One region of the Cellulomonas sp. Marseille-Q8402 genome, then DNA from elsewhere that is predicted to be linked to it. Evidence: predicted binding sites of a transcription regulator. Region 1 holds the regulator's gene; the other holds the start of a gene.
What was found. The regulator HspR, encoded in region 1, represses chaperone genes until heat shock. The targets are predictions, from matches to a motif close to AAGTTGAGTCNNNNNGACTCAACTT.
Positions count from the first base shown of each region.

Region 1 (9,043 bases):
GAGAAGCTGCTGACCGACAACGACGACAAGCTGTCCGACGACGTCAAGACCGAGGTCCGCTCCGCCGTCGACGACCTGAAGAAGGCGCTCGAGGGCGACGACCTGGCCGAGGTCACCGCGAAGCAGACGGCCCTGGTCACCGCCAGCCAGAAGATCGGCGAGGCGCTGTACTCGGCCAACCAGCAGGCGCCCGAGGGCGCGGCCGGCGAGCAGCCGGCCGAGGGTGCCTCCGCCCCCCAGGACGACGACGTGGTGGACGCCGAGATCGTCGACGACGAGGGTGACAAGAAGTGAGCGACGACCCGACGCAGGGGACCGGCGGCCCGGACCCGGAGGAGCAGCCTCGCGTGACCGACAAGCGCCGCATCGACCCGGAGACGGGCGAGCTGCGCGAGCCGACGCCCGAGGAGCAGGTGCTGGCCGAGGCCGAGCAGGCGGCGTCCGCCGCTGAGGAGGCCGTCGTGCTGGAGGGCCTCGTCGAGGTGCAGAAGCTGGCGGCCGAGCGGCTCGAGGAGCTGCAGCGGCGCAACGCCGACTACTACAACCTCGAGCAGCAGTACTCGGCGTACGTGAAGCGGTCGAAGGCCGAGGCCCTCGGCGCCCGTGACCAGGGCGTCGCCTCGGTCGCCGAGGCGCTGATCAGCGTCCTCGACGACATCGAGCTGGCCCGCCAGCACGGTGACCTGGTCGGCCCGTTCGCGTCGATCGCCGAGAAGCTCGAGGCGACCCTCGGCCGGTTCGGCATCGAGCGGTACGGCGCGGCCGGCGAGCCGTTCGACCCGCAGGTGCACGAGGCGCTGATGCACGGCCACTCGGCCGACGTGTCCGAGCCGACGGTGCAGCAGGTGCTGCAGCCCGGCTACCGGATGGGCGAGCGCATCGTGCGTGCCGCCCGGGTGGCGGTCGTCGACCCGGAGGCGTGACGAGCAGGATGGGGACCCGGTCGCGGACTGACGCGACCGGGTTCCCTTCGGAAGAAGGACGGAAGGAGGCGTCGTGAGCGGTCAGGACTGGCTGGAGAAGGACTTCTACGCCGTGCTCGGCGTCCTCAAGGACGCCGACGCCGCAGCCATCAAGAAGGCGTACCGCAAGCTGGCCCGCACCATGCACCCGGACCACAACCCGGGCGACGCGGTCGCGGAGGCCAAGTTCAAGGAGGTCGGCGAGGCCTACGCCGTGCTGTCCGACCCCGAGCAGCGGCAGCAGTACGACCAGCTGCGGGCCATGGCCGGCGGGGCGCGGTTCCGCGCCGGCACCGGCGGGCCCGGTGGCGCGGGTGGCGCCAACGGCGGGTTCGAGGACCTGTTCGGCGGCGTGTTCACCGGCGCCGGCGGGGCAGGCAGCCGCGTGCGGTTCCCGCAGGGCGGTGCCGGCTCCACCGGTGGTGGCGGCGGCTTCGAGGACATCCTCGGCGGGCTGTTCGGCGGAGGCGGCTTCGGCCAGACCCGCACCGCCCGCCGGGGCGCGGACCTGTCGGCGGTCACCACGCTGCCGTTCCGGCAGGCCGTCGAGGGCTCGACCGTGCAGCTCGGCGTGGAGGGGCGCACCGTCAAGGCGCGCATCCCCGCCGGCGTGCGGGACGGGCAGAAGATCCGGCTGCGCGGCAAGGGCCGCCCGGGCGAGCACGGCGCACCCGCCGGCGACCTCGAGGTGACCGTCCGCGTGACGCCGCACCCGGTGTTCGCGCTCGACGGCACCAACCTGCGCCTGACGCTGCCGGTCGCGTTCGACGAGGCCGCGCTGGGCGCCGAGGTCACCGTGCCGACGCTGGACGGCAGCACCGTCCGGCTGAAGGTCCCCGCGGGAACGCCGTCGGGGCGCACCCTGCGGGTCAAGGGCCGCGGCGTCCCGGGACCGGACGGCGCCGGTGACCTGCTGGTCACGGTGCAGGTGGTCGTCCCGCAGCGGCTCAGCGCCGCCGCCAAGGAGGCCGTGCAGGCGTTCGGCATCGCGACGTCCGGTGAGGACCCGCGCGCCGACCTGCTCGCCCGAGCCAAGGAGTGATCGAGCCGGCCGGCGGGACGGGGTGCACCCGTCCCGCCGCGCCGCGACCCGACGGGAGGTGGTCGTGATGGCGTCCGACGACGCCCAGCTCTACGTGATCTCGGTCGCCGCCGAGCTCGCGGGCATGCACCCGCAGACCCTGCGGCAGTACGACCGGCTCGGCCTCGTGCAGCCCGGCCGCACCCGCGGGCGTGGCCGCCGCTACTCCCTGCGCGACATCGCCACGCTGCGCGAGGTGCAGCGGCTCTCCCAGGAGGAGGGCGTCAACCTGGCCGGCATCAAGCGCATCCTCGAGCTCGAGTCCGAGGTCGAGCGCCTCAGCCGCCAGGTCGAGTACCTGCGCGCCCTGGCCCAGCCCGGCAGCCGGGTGTTCACCGCCCACCCGTCGGGCGACGTGGTCGCGATGGGCCCGCTGGGCCGCGGCCAGCGGCGGCGCACCGGCGCGCCCGCGGAGACGCCGGGCGAGGACCCCCGCGCCGTCGGCGCCCGCGGCGCGATCGTGCTCTGGCGACCCGGCGGCCGCTGAGCTGCGTCCGCCGCGTGGGCGCGCCTGTCCGACCCGCTGAGCTGGGTCCGCCGCGCGCGCTCGCCCACCCGACCCGCTGAGCGGGTGCGCCCGCGGGACGCGCAGCCATCGCCCGCGGATTCTCGCTCCGCCCACCGATATCCCGGTAGGGGTCGCGAGAATGCGTGGGCGGTGCGGGCCGGGCCGGGTCGACCGTCGCGTGAGGTGACCACTCAGGTCGTCGCGGGTCGCCACTCACCGACGGGGCGCTGACCCGCAGGATCCCCCTGTCCGGACCCGTGCTGCACTCAGAGCCGGGTGTCGACCGCGACTGCGTGGAGCTCGGTGCTCGACGCTGGCTGACGCAGACGGCGGTCGCACCGACGGCGTCGTCGGCGTCCCCGTCCCGGCTCTCCCTCCCGCGAGGAGCCGGACCACCGTGCCCGGAGGTGCTCGTGCCCGAAGTCCGACCGCGACGGACCCGGTTCCGTCCTGTGACCGCCGCCCTCCTCCTGATCGCGGCCGTGACCGGCCTCGCCGGGTGCACGGACGACTCGCCGCCCACGGCCGCCGCCACCGGGACGCCCTCGGCGACGGCCGTCGCCGAGGGCGTCCCGACGCTCGTCACCCCTGCCGAGCTCGTGACGTTCGCCGGCTCCCGCGGGCTCGTCTACTGGGCCGGGGAGGTCGCCGACCACAGCATCGAGGTCACGGCGGGCAGCGCCGCCACGTACGTGCGTTACCTCCCGGCGGGCGCCGCCGCCGGCACCGACGAGCCCGCGCTCACGGTCGCGACCTACCCCGACGTCGACGGCTACGCCAGCCTGCAGGCGCTCGACGGCGCGGGCACGACCGTCGCGGCCTCGGGGGCGCTGATCTTCGCGCCGGAGTCGGCGCCGTCGAGCGTGTACTTCGCGTTCCCCGGCTCGACGTTCCAGGTCGAGGTCTACTCCCCGGCCGAGGGCCATGCCCTCGAGCTGACGAACGGCGGGTCCGTCCGCCCCGTCGTGCCGCAGGAGCAGTGATGCGGCGCGCGCTGCCGGTCGTCGCACCCCTCGTGCTGGGCGGCCTGCTGCTGTCCGCACCTGGCGCAGGGGCGGCCGGGCCGGTCTCTCCGTGGCCCGACCCGGCGCGGCCCGCAGCGGTCGCCGGACCGGCAGGCCTCGGGGCGGGGACCGGCGCGAGGACGACCACGGAGCCGCAGGCGGGAGAGCCCGGGGCGACGGGGTCGCGGGGCGTTCTCGGCCCCGGCGGGCCGACCGGCGCCGCCGGTCCCGTGGGGCCGCAGGGCGAGACCGGCGAGGCTGGTGCAGCGGGCGAGGCCGGTGCGCAGGGCGAGGCGGGCGCACCCGGCGACGACGGCGCCGCGGGTCCCGCGGGTCCCTCCGGACCGCGGGGGGAGGCAGGTGCACAGGGCGAGGCCGGGCCTGCCGGCCCGGCGGGCCCGCAGGGGGAGACGGGTCCCCAGGGCCAGGAGGGTGAGACCGGGGCCACGGGCCCGACCGGCGAGACCGGGGCCCAGGGTGAGACCGGCGCTCTCGGCCCTGCCGGACCCGAGGGACCGGCAGGACCCGTGGGGCCGCAGGGCGAGGCGGGTGCCACCGGAGCGCAGGGCGAGCAGGGCGAGGTCGGTGCCGCCGGGCCGCAGGGCGAGGTCGGTCCGTCCGGACCGGCCGGTCCTGCGGGCCCCGTCGGCGCACAGGGCGAGGCAGGTCCGGAGGGCGCGCCGGGTCCGGGAGGCCCGGCCGGCCCCGTCGGTCCGCAGGGTGCGACCGGAGCGGCCGGTCCCGAGGGCCAGGCCGGTCCCGCAGGGCCCCAGGGCATGACGGGTGCGACCGGGGCCGACGGTGCGGACGGGACCGCAGGCCCGACCGGGGAGACCGGGGCCCAGGGCGAGACCGGCTCCGCCGGTCCCGCTGGACCCGAGGGTCCGGCAGGACCCGTGGGGCCGCGGGGCGAGACCGGCGCCGCTGGACCGCAGGGCGAGCGGGGCGAGGCCGGGCCGAGCGGGCCCGAGGGCACGGCCGGCCCGCAGGGCGCGACGGGAGCCGCCGGACCGCAGGGGGACCAGGGCGAGACCGGTGCGACCGGGGCCCCGGGGGAGACCGGTCCGTCCGGTCCTGCGGGGCCCGTCGGAGCGCAGGGCGAGGCAGGCCCGGAGGGCGAGGCCGGCCCCGAGGGTCCGCAGGGTCCGGGAGGTCCGACGGGCCCCGCAGGTCCGCAGGGCGCGACCGGCGAGCCGGGCGCGACCGGCCCCCAGGGCGAGCCCGGCGACCCGGGCGAGGCCGGTCCCCCAGGTCCGCAGGGCGCGACCGGCGCGACCGGACCCCGCGGCGAGACCGGCGAGCAGGGCCCGCAGGGGGACACGGGTGCGGTGGGCCCGCGGGGCGACACGGGCCCCGTCGGTCCCTCGGGCCCGGTGGGCCCGCAAGGAGAGCCGGGTGCACCGGGTGCACCGGGCGAGTCGGGCCAGGTGGGTCCCGCCGGCCCGCAGGGTGAGCCCGGTCCCGCCGGCCCGCAGGGTGAGCCCGGACCTGCCGGCCCGCAGGGTGAGCCCGGTCCCGCCGGCCCGCAGGGTGAGACCGGACCTGCCGGCCCGCAGGGTGAGACCGGACCTGCCGGCCCCCAGGGCGCGCAGGGCCCGGCGGGCGTCGTGTCGACCCAGGTGGTGCGGTCCACCGGGTCGGTCGTGCCCGGCCCGGGCGCCCGGGCCACCGCGACGGCCACGTGCCCGGCCGGGACCCTGGCGCTGGGTGGTGGCGCGGAGGTCACCGCGCAGGCGCTGCAGCAGGTGGCGGTCACGCAGTCGATGCCCGTGGGCAGTCCCGCGACGCAGTGGACGGTCCAGGCGCAGCAGAACTCGGCCGGCAACGGTGCGTGGACCGTCACGGCCCACGTGATCTGCACGGTCCCGTGACGGGCTGACGGCCGCGCCGCCAGCGGATTCTGGCTCGCCCAGCCGCGTTCCCAGGGGACTGTGCGAGAAATCGCTGGCGACGCGGCGCGAACGTGCTCAGGCCGGGCCCGTGTCCTCCGGCGCGCCGGCGCCGAGGAGCGAGCGGGTGATGCGCTGGCCGTCGGCCATCAGCTCCTCGACCGCGGCGGCGAGGGCGGCGTCGTCGACGTCCCGCCCGTCCTCCGCGGCGAGCAGCACGGCGCGCCGGATCACCTCCTTGACGAACGACGCCGTGACCCCGGCGGTCCGGTCCGCGGCCGCGGCGAGCGCCGCCGGGCTCAGACCCAGCCCGTCGGCGTAGAGCCGGAACAGCCGCAGCCGCGCGGCGTCGTCCGGCAGCGGGATCTCGACGGCGAGGTCCACCCGGCCCGGTCGCTGGGCCAGCGCCCGCTCGAGCAGGTCCGCCCGGTTGGTGGTGAGCAGGAACGCGACGTCGGCGTCGCCGCCGAGCCCGTCCATCGCGTCGAGCACCTCGAACAGCAGCGGCTGCGGGCCCTGCTGGAACGACCGGTCCTCGGAGATCAGGTCGCAGTCCTCCAGCACGACGACTGCCGGCTGCAGCGCGTGCGCGGTCTCGGTCGCCAGCCGCACCAGGCCGAGCGTCTGGCCGGCGAGCACGATCGCCGTCGTCCCGGGATCCGCGCCGAGCAGGTGCCGCACCGTGTGGGTCTTGCCGGTCCCGGGCGGGCCGTAGAGCAGGACGCCGCGCTTGAGGTGCTGCCCCGCGGCGCGCAGCCGGTCGCGGTGCCGCGCCACCCCGAGCACCTGGCGCTCCACGCGGTCCAGCGTGCCCTCGGGCAGCACGACGTCCTCCGCCGGCACGGCCACCCGCGGCAGGAACGTGATGCCGCCCGCGGACGGGCCGTACGGCGAGGGCGTGAAGCTGACCACCTGCCCGCGCAGCACCGAGTGCGTGATCATCGCCTCCCGGATCACCGTCAGCAGGTCTGCCGCGGCCTCCTCGTCCGCCGACAGCGCCTCGAGCTTGGCCTCCTGGCCGAACTGCGGCGCCGCGGACCGCTGCAGCAGCGCGACAGGCGCCCCGGCGTGCCGCAGCAGGTGCACGCCGAACGCCACCACCCGCCGGTCGGTGTCCGGCCCGACGGGGGTGCGGACGTAGTCGACCGCGCCGACCGGGAACATGCGGTGCGCCGCGGAGTGCTCGACGAGCTCGGAGAACGACGAGTGGCGGCGCTGCTCGCCCCCGCCGACGCCGACCAGGCGGCCGCCGCCCGCCCGGGCGACCACCACCTCGACCGCGACGTCCGCGTCCACGGCGCGGAAGGACCCGACCTCCTCCGTCAGCACCGCGAGGCCTCGCGCGTCCCGGCCGAGGTGCTCGGCGAGGACGTCGGCGAGCGTCGGCCCGTCGGCCTCGCGGGGGCGCGCGCTGCGCTCGTTGACGCGCTCGACGAGGCTGGTCATCGCGTCCAGGAACGCCTCGGTGCGGAGGTCGGTCGTCGCGTCGTCGCTCTCGGTAACCATGGCCCCGACGCTAACCAGCGCGACCGCCTCGCGGGCGTGTTCCGGCCGCCGGACCGCGCCGTACCTGCTCCGATCCCCGACGCCGAGATGGCACTCCGCGCCTGTGATCGACGTCCGCCACGCAGGGAGGAGCTGTCATCTCGGCGACGGGCCGGGCGCAGCCGGCAGGGCGCCGACGTGCGCGGGCGAGTGTGCGGCGACACGCCGACGCGGACCGACACGCCGAGACTTCCCCGGGCCGTGCGCTGGGACCTGCGTCACCCCCGCCGAGCGGGTGAAACGTCATCCACATGTGCACCCGCATGTGGGTGGATCTGGGGACGCCTGTGGACGAAGCCGCAGGCCTGCAGGGCCGTCCCCACGCGGGGTGTGTGTCAGTGGTCGCCCGTAACCTGTGGATGAAGTCGGACAAAGGCCAGTCGTGCACAGCCTGTGGAGAACGACACGGGTGTAACACCAGTCCTAGTGGTCCCTTGCCGGACCGACCCCTAGGTGTAGTGTTCTGACTCGCCGCTGGACGTGGGGCCCAGACCTCTGGACGACCCGCCGCAGCGGCCCGAGAACCAGCATCAGCAGTGCGGGGCGGGCGCGGGGGCGCACGTACCAGCCAGGCCTTCAGACCGGGGAGACACGATGACCATCACCGTCTACAGCAAGCCGTCGTGCGTCCAGTGCAACGCGACCTACCGCGCCATGGACAAGGCCGGCCTGCAGTACGAGGTCGTCGACATCACCGAGGACGCCGACGCGCGTGACTACGTGATGTCCCTCGGTCACCTGCAGGCGCCGGTCGTCGTGGCCGACGGCCAGCACTGGTCCGGCTACCGCCCCGACCAGATCAAGGCGATCGCCGACCGCGCCGCGGTCTCCGTCGCCTGACGCGGCTGCCGCCGCCCGGAGCACCCGGGCGGCACGGTCGCCCGCTGCACGACCCACACCCGGGACGAGGAGTGAGCGAGCCATGAGCTCCCTGGTCTACTTCTCCAGCGTCTCGGAGAACACCCGCCGGTTCGTCGACAAGCTGGACATCGACGCCACGCGGATCCCGCTCCGTCCCACGGAGCCCGCCCTGCACGTGCAGGACCCCTACGTGCTGGTGGTCCCGACGTACGGCGGCGGGAACGAGGGCGGGGCGGTGCCGCGCCAGGTCATCAAGTTCCTCAACGACCCGGCCAACCGTTCCCTCATCCGCGGCGTCATCGCGGGCGGGAACACCAACTTCGGCGCGCACTACTGCATGGCCGGAGACATCATCGCGGCGAAGTGCCAGGTTCCGTACCTGTACGCCTTCGAGCTCATGGGAACGACTGAGGACGTCAGTCGCGTCCGAAAGGGATGGGGACGATTTTGGCAGCGACACTCACAGATGCCGGCGTGACGGACGCGACCGAGGTCATCTCGATCACCCCGGACATGGACTACCACTCGCTCAACGCGATGCTGAACCTGTACGGCGCGAACGGCGAGATCCAGTTCGACAAGGACCGCGAGGCCGCCCGCCAGTACTTCCTCCAGCACGTCAACCAGAACACGGTCTTCTTCCACGACCTGGAGGAGAAGCTCGAGTACCTGGTCGAGAACAAGTACTACGAGGCCGAGGTCCTGGCCCAGTACGACCGCGAGTTCATCAAGCGGCTGTTCAAGCACGCGTACTCGAAGAAGTTCCGCTTCCAGACGTTCCTCGGCGCGTTCAAGTACTACACCTCGTACACGCTGAAGACGTTCGACGGCAAGCGGTACCTCGAGCGCTTCGAGGACCGCGTCGCGATGGTGTCGCTCGCGCTCGCAGAGGGTGACGAGACCTTCGCGCTGCAGCTCGTCGACGAGATCGTGTCCGGCCGCTTCCAGCCGGCGACGCCGACGTTCCTCAACCTCGGCAAGGCGCAGCGCGGCGAGCCCGTGTCCTGCTTCCTGCTGCGCATCGAGGACAACATGGAGTCCATCGCGCGCGGCATCAACTCCGCCCTGCAGCTCTCCAAGCGCGGCGGCGGCGTGGCCCTGCTGCTGTCGAACATCCGCGAGCACGGCGCGCCGATCAAGCACATCGAGAACCAGTCGTCCGGCGTCATCCCCGTGATGAAGCTGCTCGAGGA
Region 1 covers NZ_CBCPLX010000001.1:2,199,859-2,208,901, reverse strand. The annotation lists gene dnaK (molecular chaperone DnaK) at 1-294, shown strand, start outside; gene ACWPWW_RS10180 (nucleotide exchange factor GrpE) at 291-923, shown strand; gene ACWPWW_RS10175 (DnaJ C-terminal domain-containing protein) at 997-2,004, shown strand; gene ACWPWW_RS10170 (heat shock protein transcriptional repressor HspR) at 2,072-2,530, shown strand; gene ACWPWW_RS10165 (hypothetical protein) at 3,004-3,534, shown strand; gene ACWPWW_RS10160 (hypothetical protein) at 5,163-5,426, shown strand; gene ACWPWW_RS10155 (AAA family ATPase) at 5,523-6,950, opposite strand; gene nrdH (glutaredoxin-like protein NrdH) at 7,584-7,829, shown strand; gene nrdI (class Ib ribonucleoside-diphosphate reductase assembly flavoprotein NrdI) at 7,912-8,328, shown strand; gene nrdE (class 1b ribonucleoside-diphosphate reductase subunit alpha) at 8,364-9,043, shown strand, end outside.

Region 2 (9,043 bases), 220 kb from region 1:
TCACGGTGGTCGACCAGGCGGACGACGCCCTGACCACCGGCGACTACCTCCCCGAGCTGCGGGCGGCGGTGCGCGCCCAGCTCGACGACCGCGTGGAGCTGGTGCTCGGGTCCCGGCTCGGCTACCTGCCGCCCGTCGACGTCGGGGTGCACGAGCCGTTCGTCGTCGACACGGAGGCCGGCGTGCGGGTCGAGGCGCAGATGTGGTTCCGCTGCTACGGCAACGCGCCGGCGAGCGACTACCTCGCCGGCGACCTGGCGGGGCTGCGGAACGGGCTCGGCGAGGTGCGCGTCGAGCCGACGCTCGCGCTGGTGGGCCACCCGGCGGTGTTCGCGGTCGGGGACATCACGGACGTGCCGGAGTCCAAGCGCGCGTCGGCGGCGCGGGCGCACGCGGAGGTGGTGGCGGCGAACGTCCGCGCGCTGCTCGAGGGTCGCGAGCCGACCGCGACGTACGCGCCGGCGCCGGAGCGGATCGTGCTGCCGCTGGGCCGCACGGGCGGGGCGTCGCAGGTGGTCGGCGAGGACGGGGTCCGCCGGGTGCTCGGCCCGGAGGAGACGAGCCGCATCAAGGGGGCGGACCTCTACTCGACGGCGATGGCGGAGCTGTTCGCCTGACGACCGGCCCGCGGCGGGTCAGCCCGCGGCGGCGGCGGTGCGCAGGTCGGCGACCAGCGCGGCGTACGCCTCGTCCCAGCCGTCCCGGCCCCGGAGCCGCAGCAGGGCGGACGGGTGCGCGGTGACCAGCACGGCGGCCCCGGGCGCGTCGGCCGGGTGCTCCTCGAGCACCCGGCCACGGACCTCGCCGATCGTCACGTCCCGGTCGAGCACCGACCGGGCGGCGGTGGCCCCGAGGCACACCACGACGCGCGGGCGGACGGCCGCCAGCTCGGCGGTCAGCCAGGGCCGGCACGCGCGGACGTGCCCGACGGCAGGGCTCTTGTGCAGCCGCTTCTTGCCGCGCTCGGTGAACCGGAAGTGCTTGACGGCGTTCGTCACGTAGACCTCGCCCGGGTCGATGCCGGCGTCGGCGAGGGCGTCGTGCAGCACCCGGCCGGCAGGCCCGACGAACGGCTCGCCCTCGCGGTCCTCGCGGTCGCCGGGCTGCTCGCCCACCAGGACGAGGCTGGCGCGGGGTGGACCGGCCGAGAACACCACCTGCGTGGCCGGTGCCCACAGCTCGCAGCCGCGGCAGCCCGGTGCCGCCGCGGCGAGCGCGTCGACGTCGGCGTCCGGCGGCACCCACTCCTGGGCGCCCGGGCGGTCCGGCGTCGCGCGACGCTCAGGCACGGCCCGCGAGCCTCCGGCGGCGCAGGCGGGTCCAGACGAAGCGGACCACGACGAGGACGATCGCCGCGTACACGGCGTAGTTGATGTAGTCCGAGTAGTGGCCGATGTCCTGCCACTGGGAGCCGAGGACGTAGCCGCCGACGATGAGCAGGCTGTTCCACACCAGGCTGCCGACCGCGGTGTAGAGCAGGAAGGTCGTCTGCGGCATGCGCTCGAGCCCGGCGGGGACCGACACGAGCGAGCGGACGACCGGCACGCACCGCCCGATCAGCACGGCCGTGCCGCCGTGCCGGTCGAACCAGGCCTCGGCGCGGTCGAGGTCCTCGACCTCCATGAGGGGGATCCGCTCGAGCCACCGGCGCAGGCGCACGCGGCCGAGCCAGGCACCGAGCCCGTAGAGCAGCCAGGCGCCGAGCACCGCGCCGGCGGTCGCCGCGACGATCGCCCACACCAGGCTCATCTCCCCCTGGCTCGCCACGTACCCGGCGACGGGCAGCACGACCTCGGAGGGGATCGGGGGGAACAGGTTCTCCAGCGCGACGACGATCCCGACACCGACCGGGCCCAGCGCGTCGATGACGCCGACGACCCAGCCCGCGAGGCCGGTGAGCTCCGCGGTGCCGGACTGCCCGGCGGCGAGGGCGGCCGGGGCGAGAGGTACGTTCATCGATCCCGATGCTCGCACGCCCCCGCCCGGCCGGCCCGCGGTCAGCCCCGGGTCAGCTCCAGCCCGCCGGCCTCGTCGGCGGACCGGGTCACGCGGACGGTGTCCCCGTCGTGCACCTCGCCGGCGAGCAGCAGCCGGGCGAGCCGGTCGCCGATCTCGCGCTGCACGAGGCGACGCAGGGGCCGGGCGCCGTAGGCGGGGTCGAACCCCTCGATGGCCAGCCACTCACGTGCGGCCGGGTCGACCTCGAGCACCAGGCGCCGGTCCCGCAGCCGGGCGGCGAGCGCCGCGACCTGCAGGTCGACGATCCGGGTGATCTCCTCCAGCGACAGGGCGTCGAACAGCACGATGTCGTCGAGCCGGTTGAGGAACTCCGGCTTGAACGCCTCGCGGACGGCGCCCATGACGGCCTCCCGGCGCCCGGCGGGGTCGAGCAGCGGGTCGACCAGGAACTGCGAGCCGAGGTTCGACGTCAGCACGAGGATGACGTTCCGGAAGTCGACCGTGCGGCCCTGGCCGTCGGTGAGCCGGCCGTCGTCGAGCACCTGCAGCAGGATGTCGAACACCTCGGGGTGCGCCTTCTCGACCTCGTCGAGCAGCAGCACGGAGTACGGGCGCCGCCGCACGGCCTCGGTGAGCTGGCCGCCCTCCTCGTAGCCGACGTAGCCCGGGGGCGCCCCGATCAGGCGCGCCACGGAGTGCCGCTCGGCGTACTCGGACATGTCGATCCGGACCATGGCGCGCTCGTCGTCGAACAGGAAGTCCGCGAGCGCCTTGGCCAGCTCCGTCTTGCCGACACCGGTCGGGCCGAGGAACAGGAACGAGCCCGTGGGCCGGTCGGGGTCGGCGATGCCCGCGCGGGAGCGGCGGACGGCGTCGGACACGGCCGCGACGGCGGCGCTCTGCCCGATCAGGCGCTCGCCGAGCACCTGCTCCATCCGCAGCAGCTTGGCGGTCTCCCCCTCCAGCAGCCGGCCGGCGGGGATGCCGGTCCACATCGCGACGACCTCGGCGATCTCGTCCGGGCCGACCTTGTCGGCGATCATCGGCGCCTCGCCCGAGGGCGCCGCGCCGGCGGACGCGCGCTCGCGCTCCTCGGCGGCGGCGATCTCCTGCTCGACGGCCGGGATCTCGCCGTACTGGATGCGCGCGGCACCGGACAGGTCGCCCTCGCGGAGCAGCCGGTCCGCGGTCGACCGCAGCTCGTCCAGGCGCGCCTTGAGGTCGCCGACCAGGTTGTGCCCCGCCTTCTCCTTCTCCCAGCGCGCGGTGAGCCCCGCGAGCTCCTCGCGGCGGTCGGCCAGGTCGGCGCGCAGCTTCTCGAGCCGCTCGCGGGAGGCCACGTCGTCCGCCTCGGACAGCACGACCTCCTCCATCTCCAGCCGGGTGACGGCACGCTGCAGCTCGTCGATCTCGACCGGCGAGGAGTCGAGCTCCATGCGCAGCCGGGACGCGGCCTCGTCGACCAGGTCGATGGCCTTGTCGGGCAGCTGGCGGCCGGTGATGTACCGGTCGGACAGCGCGGCGGCGGCGACGAGCGCGGCGTCGGCGATGGTCACCTTGTGGTGCGCCTCGTACCGCTCCTTCAGCCCGCGCAGGATCGCGACGGTGTCCTCGACGGACGGCTCGCCGACGAAGACCTGCTGGAACCGGCGCTCCAGCGCGGGGTCCTTCTCGATCCGCTCGCGGTACTCGTCGAGCGTGGTCGCGCCGACCAGCCGGAGCTCGCCGCGGGCGAGCATCGGCTTGAGCATGTTGCCCGCGTCCATGGCACCCTCGCCGCCGGCGCCTGCCCCGACCACGGTGTGCAGCTCGTCGATGAAGGTGACGACCTCGCCCTCGGACGAGGTGATCTCCTCCAGGACGGCCTTCAGGCGCTCCTCGAACTCGCCGCGGTACTTCGCGCCTGCGACCATCGCCGCGAGGTCCAGGGAGACCAGGCGCTTGCCGCGCAGGGACTCCGGCACGTCGCCGGCGACGATCCGCTGCGCGAGGCCCTCGACGACCGCGGTCTTGCCGACGCCCGGCTCGCCGATCAGCACGGGGTTGTTCTTGGTGCGGCGGGACAGCACCTGGATCACCCGGCGGATCTCGGCGTCGCGGCCGATCACCGGGTCGAGCCGGCCGTCGCGCGCGCGCTGGGTCAGGTCGACGCCGTACTGCTCGAGCGCCTTGTACGTGCCCTCGGGGTTGGGGCTGGTCACGCGGGCCGAGCCGCGGACGGACGGCAGCGCGGCGGCGAGCGCGTCCCGGGACGCGCCCTGCGCGCGCAGCGCGTCGGCGACGCCGCTCTGCCCGGCGGCCAGGCCCAGCAGCAGGTGCTCGGTGGAGACGTAGTCGTCGCCGAGCGTCCGCGCCTCGGCCGAGGCCGCCTCGATCGCCGACGACGTCGCGCGGGAGGCGGTGGGCTGCGCGACCGACGAGCCGCTCGCGGTGGGCAGGTTGACCAGCACGGCGCGCACCGCGCGGCCGAGCGCCCCGCGGTCGGCGCCGACCGCGTCGAGCAGGCCGTTCGCGACACCGCCCTCCTGGGCGAGCAGCGCGTTCAGCAGGTGGGCCGGGTCCAGCTGCGGGTTGCCGGCGGCCGACGCCTGCTGGATGGCGTCGCCGATGGCCTCCTGCGACTTGGTGGTGAGCTTCGCGTCCAACATCCCCTCCGTGCGGTGCGTGGTCCGTGTCCGTGTCGTCCGGCGGGTGCCCCACCGGTCCGTGCGGTACAACCCGGACGAAGTTGAGCCTATTCCGCTCAAGTCTCCGCGTCGACCGCCGCCGGGCGCACGGAGAGCGGGCGGGAGCGGTGCGGCGTGTCACACGACGAGTCACAGATCGTCATGACCCTGACATCTGTCACGACACGTTGTGACCATGTTCACGTCGGCGACCCGCGCCGGATACATGCACGACATGCGCGATCTCGCATCTGACCAGCAGCTCGACCCCGGGCCGGAAACCTCCCGGCATGTCCGACTTGCACGGCTGTGATCTGCGCATTTACGGTCAAACCGGACAGACAACGTGTGGCACATCTCACAAAAGGTGTCCGATTCACCCGATCGGAGTTGCGCCGCGCGGACTCGGCCCAACACTCTTGGACCACTCCGGTCGGCCACACATCCGGCCCACAGCATCGACCGTCACGACCATCGCCGCCCGCTCGAACGGGTGACACCCCGTCATCGTCCGCCGTCAGTCGAGTCATAGCGGACAGCGCTTCCACCGCCGGTCTTCCCGGGGAGGCGCTCTCCCTCTCAAGTCCTCCGCCGCGTCACCGTCGCCGCTGGCTCCCCCTCCAGTCCCAGCGCCGAGGTGAGCGATGTTCATCTTCATCCTGCAGATCCGGCACATGCTCGACGACCACGCCGAGCTGTACCTGTTCACGATCTTCTCCGGCCTCGTGTGGGCCCTCTGGCTCCTCAAGGTGGGCCTGTCCCGGCGGTACCGCCCGTGGACGGCCGAGCACCACGAGTCCACCAGCGTGATCGTCCCCGTCGTGGACGAGCCGCTCGACCTGTTCCGCGACGTGCTGACCCGCGTCACCGAGCAGCACCCCGACGAGGTCATCGTCGTCATCAACGGCAAGCGCAACCCCGACCTCGAGGCGGTCTGCGACGAGTTCGCTCCGCTGGTCCGCTGGGTGCACACCCCGATCCCGGGCAAGCGGAACGCGGTCAAGATCGGCACCGAGCTGTCGAAGTACGACATCACCGTGCTGCTCGACTCCGACACCGTCTGGACCCCGGGCACCCTGTCCGAGCTGGTCAAGCCGTTCAAGGACTCCAACGTCGGCGGCGTGACCACGCGCCAGCGCATCCTCGAGCCGGAGCGCTCCTGGATCACCCGCTGGGCCGACTGGCTCGAGAACTCGCGCTCGCTCTACTCGATGCCGGCGCAGTCGGTGCTCGGTCAGGTCGGCTGCCTCCCGGGCCGCACCATCGCGTTCCGCCGGCACATCCTCATGGAGGTCATGCACGACTTCATGACCCAGCGGTTCATGGGCGTGTTCCTCGAGGTCTCCGACGACCGCACCCTGACGAACCTCACGCTGAAGCAGGGCTACCGCACCGTCTACCAGCACACGAGCCTGGTCTACACGGACGCGCCGCTGCAGGTGAAGAAGCTCTTCAAGCAGCAGCTCCGCTGGGCGCGCGGCAGCCAGTACAACACCCTGCGGATGCTGCCCTGGATGCTCGGGCACGCCCCGATCCTGTCGATCTTCTTCCTGACCGACATCCTGCTGCCGTTCCTGCTCTTCGGCACGATCGCCGGCTGGATCTACCGCTCGGTCACGCACACCGGCGTCAACCTCTACGAGGCGATGCTGGAGACGTACGGCGCGCAGGCCGGCTGGTTCTGGGTCATCGGCCTGATGGTCGTGTCCTCGGTGCTGTCGATGGCGATCCGCCAGATCCGGCACCTGCAGGAGGTCCCGAGCGACTTCTTCCGGCTCCCGGTCTTCATCATCGTGTCGACCTTCTTCCTGATGCCGGTCCGCCTGCTGGGCTTCCTCCGGATGGCGCACGCCTCCGGCTGGGGCACCCGCGCCGGCGCCTACGCCGGTGGCGACCCGGGCCAGGACGAGTCGGGGACCCTCGAGGCCGAGCTGGGCCTCATGACCGGGACCGCCCCGGTGGACGTCGTCGACCGCGACGCCCACGGCGGGTTCCCGACGCAGCGCGACCACGCGACGGACCCGGGCACCCCGGTGCACGCGCACGTCTCCCCCGCCGCCCTCGCGGCCGGCGACGCGCCGCAGAACGCCCCGGCCCCCGCGGCCGTCCTGGCCGCGCCCGACCTGGCCGCGCCGGACCGGCAGGCCGCCCTCGCCACCCTCCCCGAGAGCTCGCGCCGGCAGGCCCGCACGGCTGCCCCCGCCCCCACCCGGAAGCGGCTCAACCCGCTCGCCGCGATCCCCTACGTGATCGCCGTGATCCTGTTCGCCCTGGAGGCACTCCTCTATGTCTGACGCACCGAACCCGCACACCGGCAAGGCCTGGTGGGCGCCGACGATGGGCCGGATGACCATGCGTGCGCGCATCGCGACCGCGACCATCGCCGTGGCCCTGCTGGCCATCACCCTCGTGGTGTGGAACACCCCGGCCGTGTCCTCGATCGTGGGAGCCGCGGCCGACGAGCCCACCGCCCAGGAGCTCGCGCTCCAGCGGCGCAACGCCGAGCTCGAGGGGCAGCTGCAGACCAGCCGCTCCCAGGCCGACGCCCTCCGGGACGTCCTGGCCGACGAGCAGGCCGCACGCAAGAAGGGCGAGGCGGACGGCGCCGCCGCCCAGGCCGAGCGCGAGGCGCAGGCCGCGGCCGAGGCTGCCGCCGACGCCGAGGAGAAGTCCTCGGGCAGCTCCACGTCGGGCAGCAGCTCGCGCTCCGGCTCGAAGTCGACGACCGGCTCCGGGTCGGGCAGCAAGAACGCCGGCTCCAGCAAGGGCGACGCCCCGAACAACCCGGGTACCCCGGTCGTCAGCAACCCGGGCGCCGCCCCGGCGACGCCGACCAAGCCGACGGCGCCGAGCAAGGCCGAGCTGCTCGACCCGGCCACCCGCTACTTCGGCATGTACACCGAGCAGGCGCCGTTCAACTGGGCCACGTTCGACGCTGCCGCGAACGACGTGGGCCAGTCGCAGAACATGGTCGGGTACTTCGGCGGCTGGGACGAGGAGTTCCGCGCGAACGCCGTCACCCGCGCCTGGGAGCGCGACCTGATGCCGATGCTCACCTGGGAGTCGCGCCCGATCGCCTCGAAGAACGACGTCGTGGACGAGCCGGCCTACAGCCTGCCGCGCATCCTCGCGGGCGACTTCGACGCCTACCTCACCACGTACGCGCAGGACATCGCCGCCACCGGCCTGCCGCTCGCGATCCGCCTGGACCACGAGATGAACTCGACCTGGTACCCCTGGGCCGAGCAGACCTCCTCGGGCCAGCCGATCAACGGCAACAACGTCGGCGACTACGTGAAGATGTGGCAGCACGTCCACGACATCTTCGAGGCGAACGGCGCCAACCAGTACGTCATCTGGGTCTGGGCGCCGAACATCATCAACAACCTGCCGGCCGCGTTCCAGAGCCAGGAGTTCCTCGCGAACCTCTACCCCGGGGACGGCTACGTCGACTGGGTCGGCGTGTCCGGCTACCAGCGCCCGCCGTACAAGACGGACAACAACTCGACGTTCGACTACACCTACGGCCGGACGCTCGACCAGCTCCGGGCGATCACGGACAAGAAGATCCTGCTGGCCGAGGTCGGAGCCTCCGAGATCGGCGGCACCAAGCCGGCCTGGGTGCAGTCCTTCTTCCAGGGCTTCGACCCCGGGGCCAACGACGACGTGATCGGGTTCGCCTGGTTCAACCTCGCGGTGACCACCTACGTCGACGGCAAGCTGGCGACCAACGACTGGCGGGTCGACTCGCGGGCCAACAGCCTCGAGGCGTTCCGCGCCGGGATCGCCGACCCGGCCCGCCGGTTCGGCGGGTCGGTGCTCGGCACCGCGGCCGCCGCGACGCTCGCCGCGCCCGCTGCCGAGCCCGCGCCGGAGCCGGCCCCCACCACGGCGCCCGCGCCCGCACCGACCGCTGAGCCCACGGCGACGCCGTCGCCCGCGCCCAGCGCCACCCCGAGCGCGGCGCCCAGCGCCACGCCGACCCCGACCCCGGCGGTGACCCCGTGACCCCGCAGCACCGCCGGACCCGCACCCCCCGCAGCCCGCGCCCCACCGTGAGGAGCACTCCCATGAACGACGCGTCCCTCTCCGCCGCCGCCCTCTCCGCCGACGACCTGGCCGCCACCGGCCCGGCCCTCGACCCGGAGACCGAGGGCACCGGCTCGCTCAAGATCAGCGTCTACGGCACCGGCTACCTCGGCGCCACGCACGCGGTCGCCATGGCCGAGCTCGGCTTCGAGGTCCTCGGCGCCGACATCGACCAGAGCAAGGTCGACGCGCTCGCCGCCGGCAAGGTGCCGTTCTACGAGCCCGGGCTCGACCCGCTGCTCGAGAAGCACCTGGCCACCGGCCGCCTGAAGTTCACCACCGACCTCGCGTCGGCCGCCGCCTGGGGCGACGTGCACTTCATCTGCGTG
Region 2 covers NZ_CBCPLX010000001.1:1,979,922-1,988,964, forward strand. The annotation lists gene ACWPWW_RS09125 (FAD-dependent oxidoreductase) at 1-617, shown strand, start outside; gene ACWPWW_RS09130 (UdgX family uracil-DNA binding protein) at 636-1,289, opposite strand; gene ACWPWW_RS09135 (DedA family protein) at 1,282-1,956, opposite strand; gene clpB (ATP-dependent chaperone ClpB) at 1,998-4,604, opposite strand; gene ACWPWW_RS09145 (glycosyltransferase family 2 protein) at 5,270-6,919, shown strand; gene ACWPWW_RS09150 (glycosyl hydrolase) at 6,912-8,633, shown strand; gene ACWPWW_RS09155 (UDP-glucose dehydrogenase family protein) at 8,696-9,043, shown strand, end outside.
Region 2: a site for HspR is predicted at 4,685-4,709, ahead of clpB (ATP-dependent chaperone ClpB). Genes of this name have one in related genera too.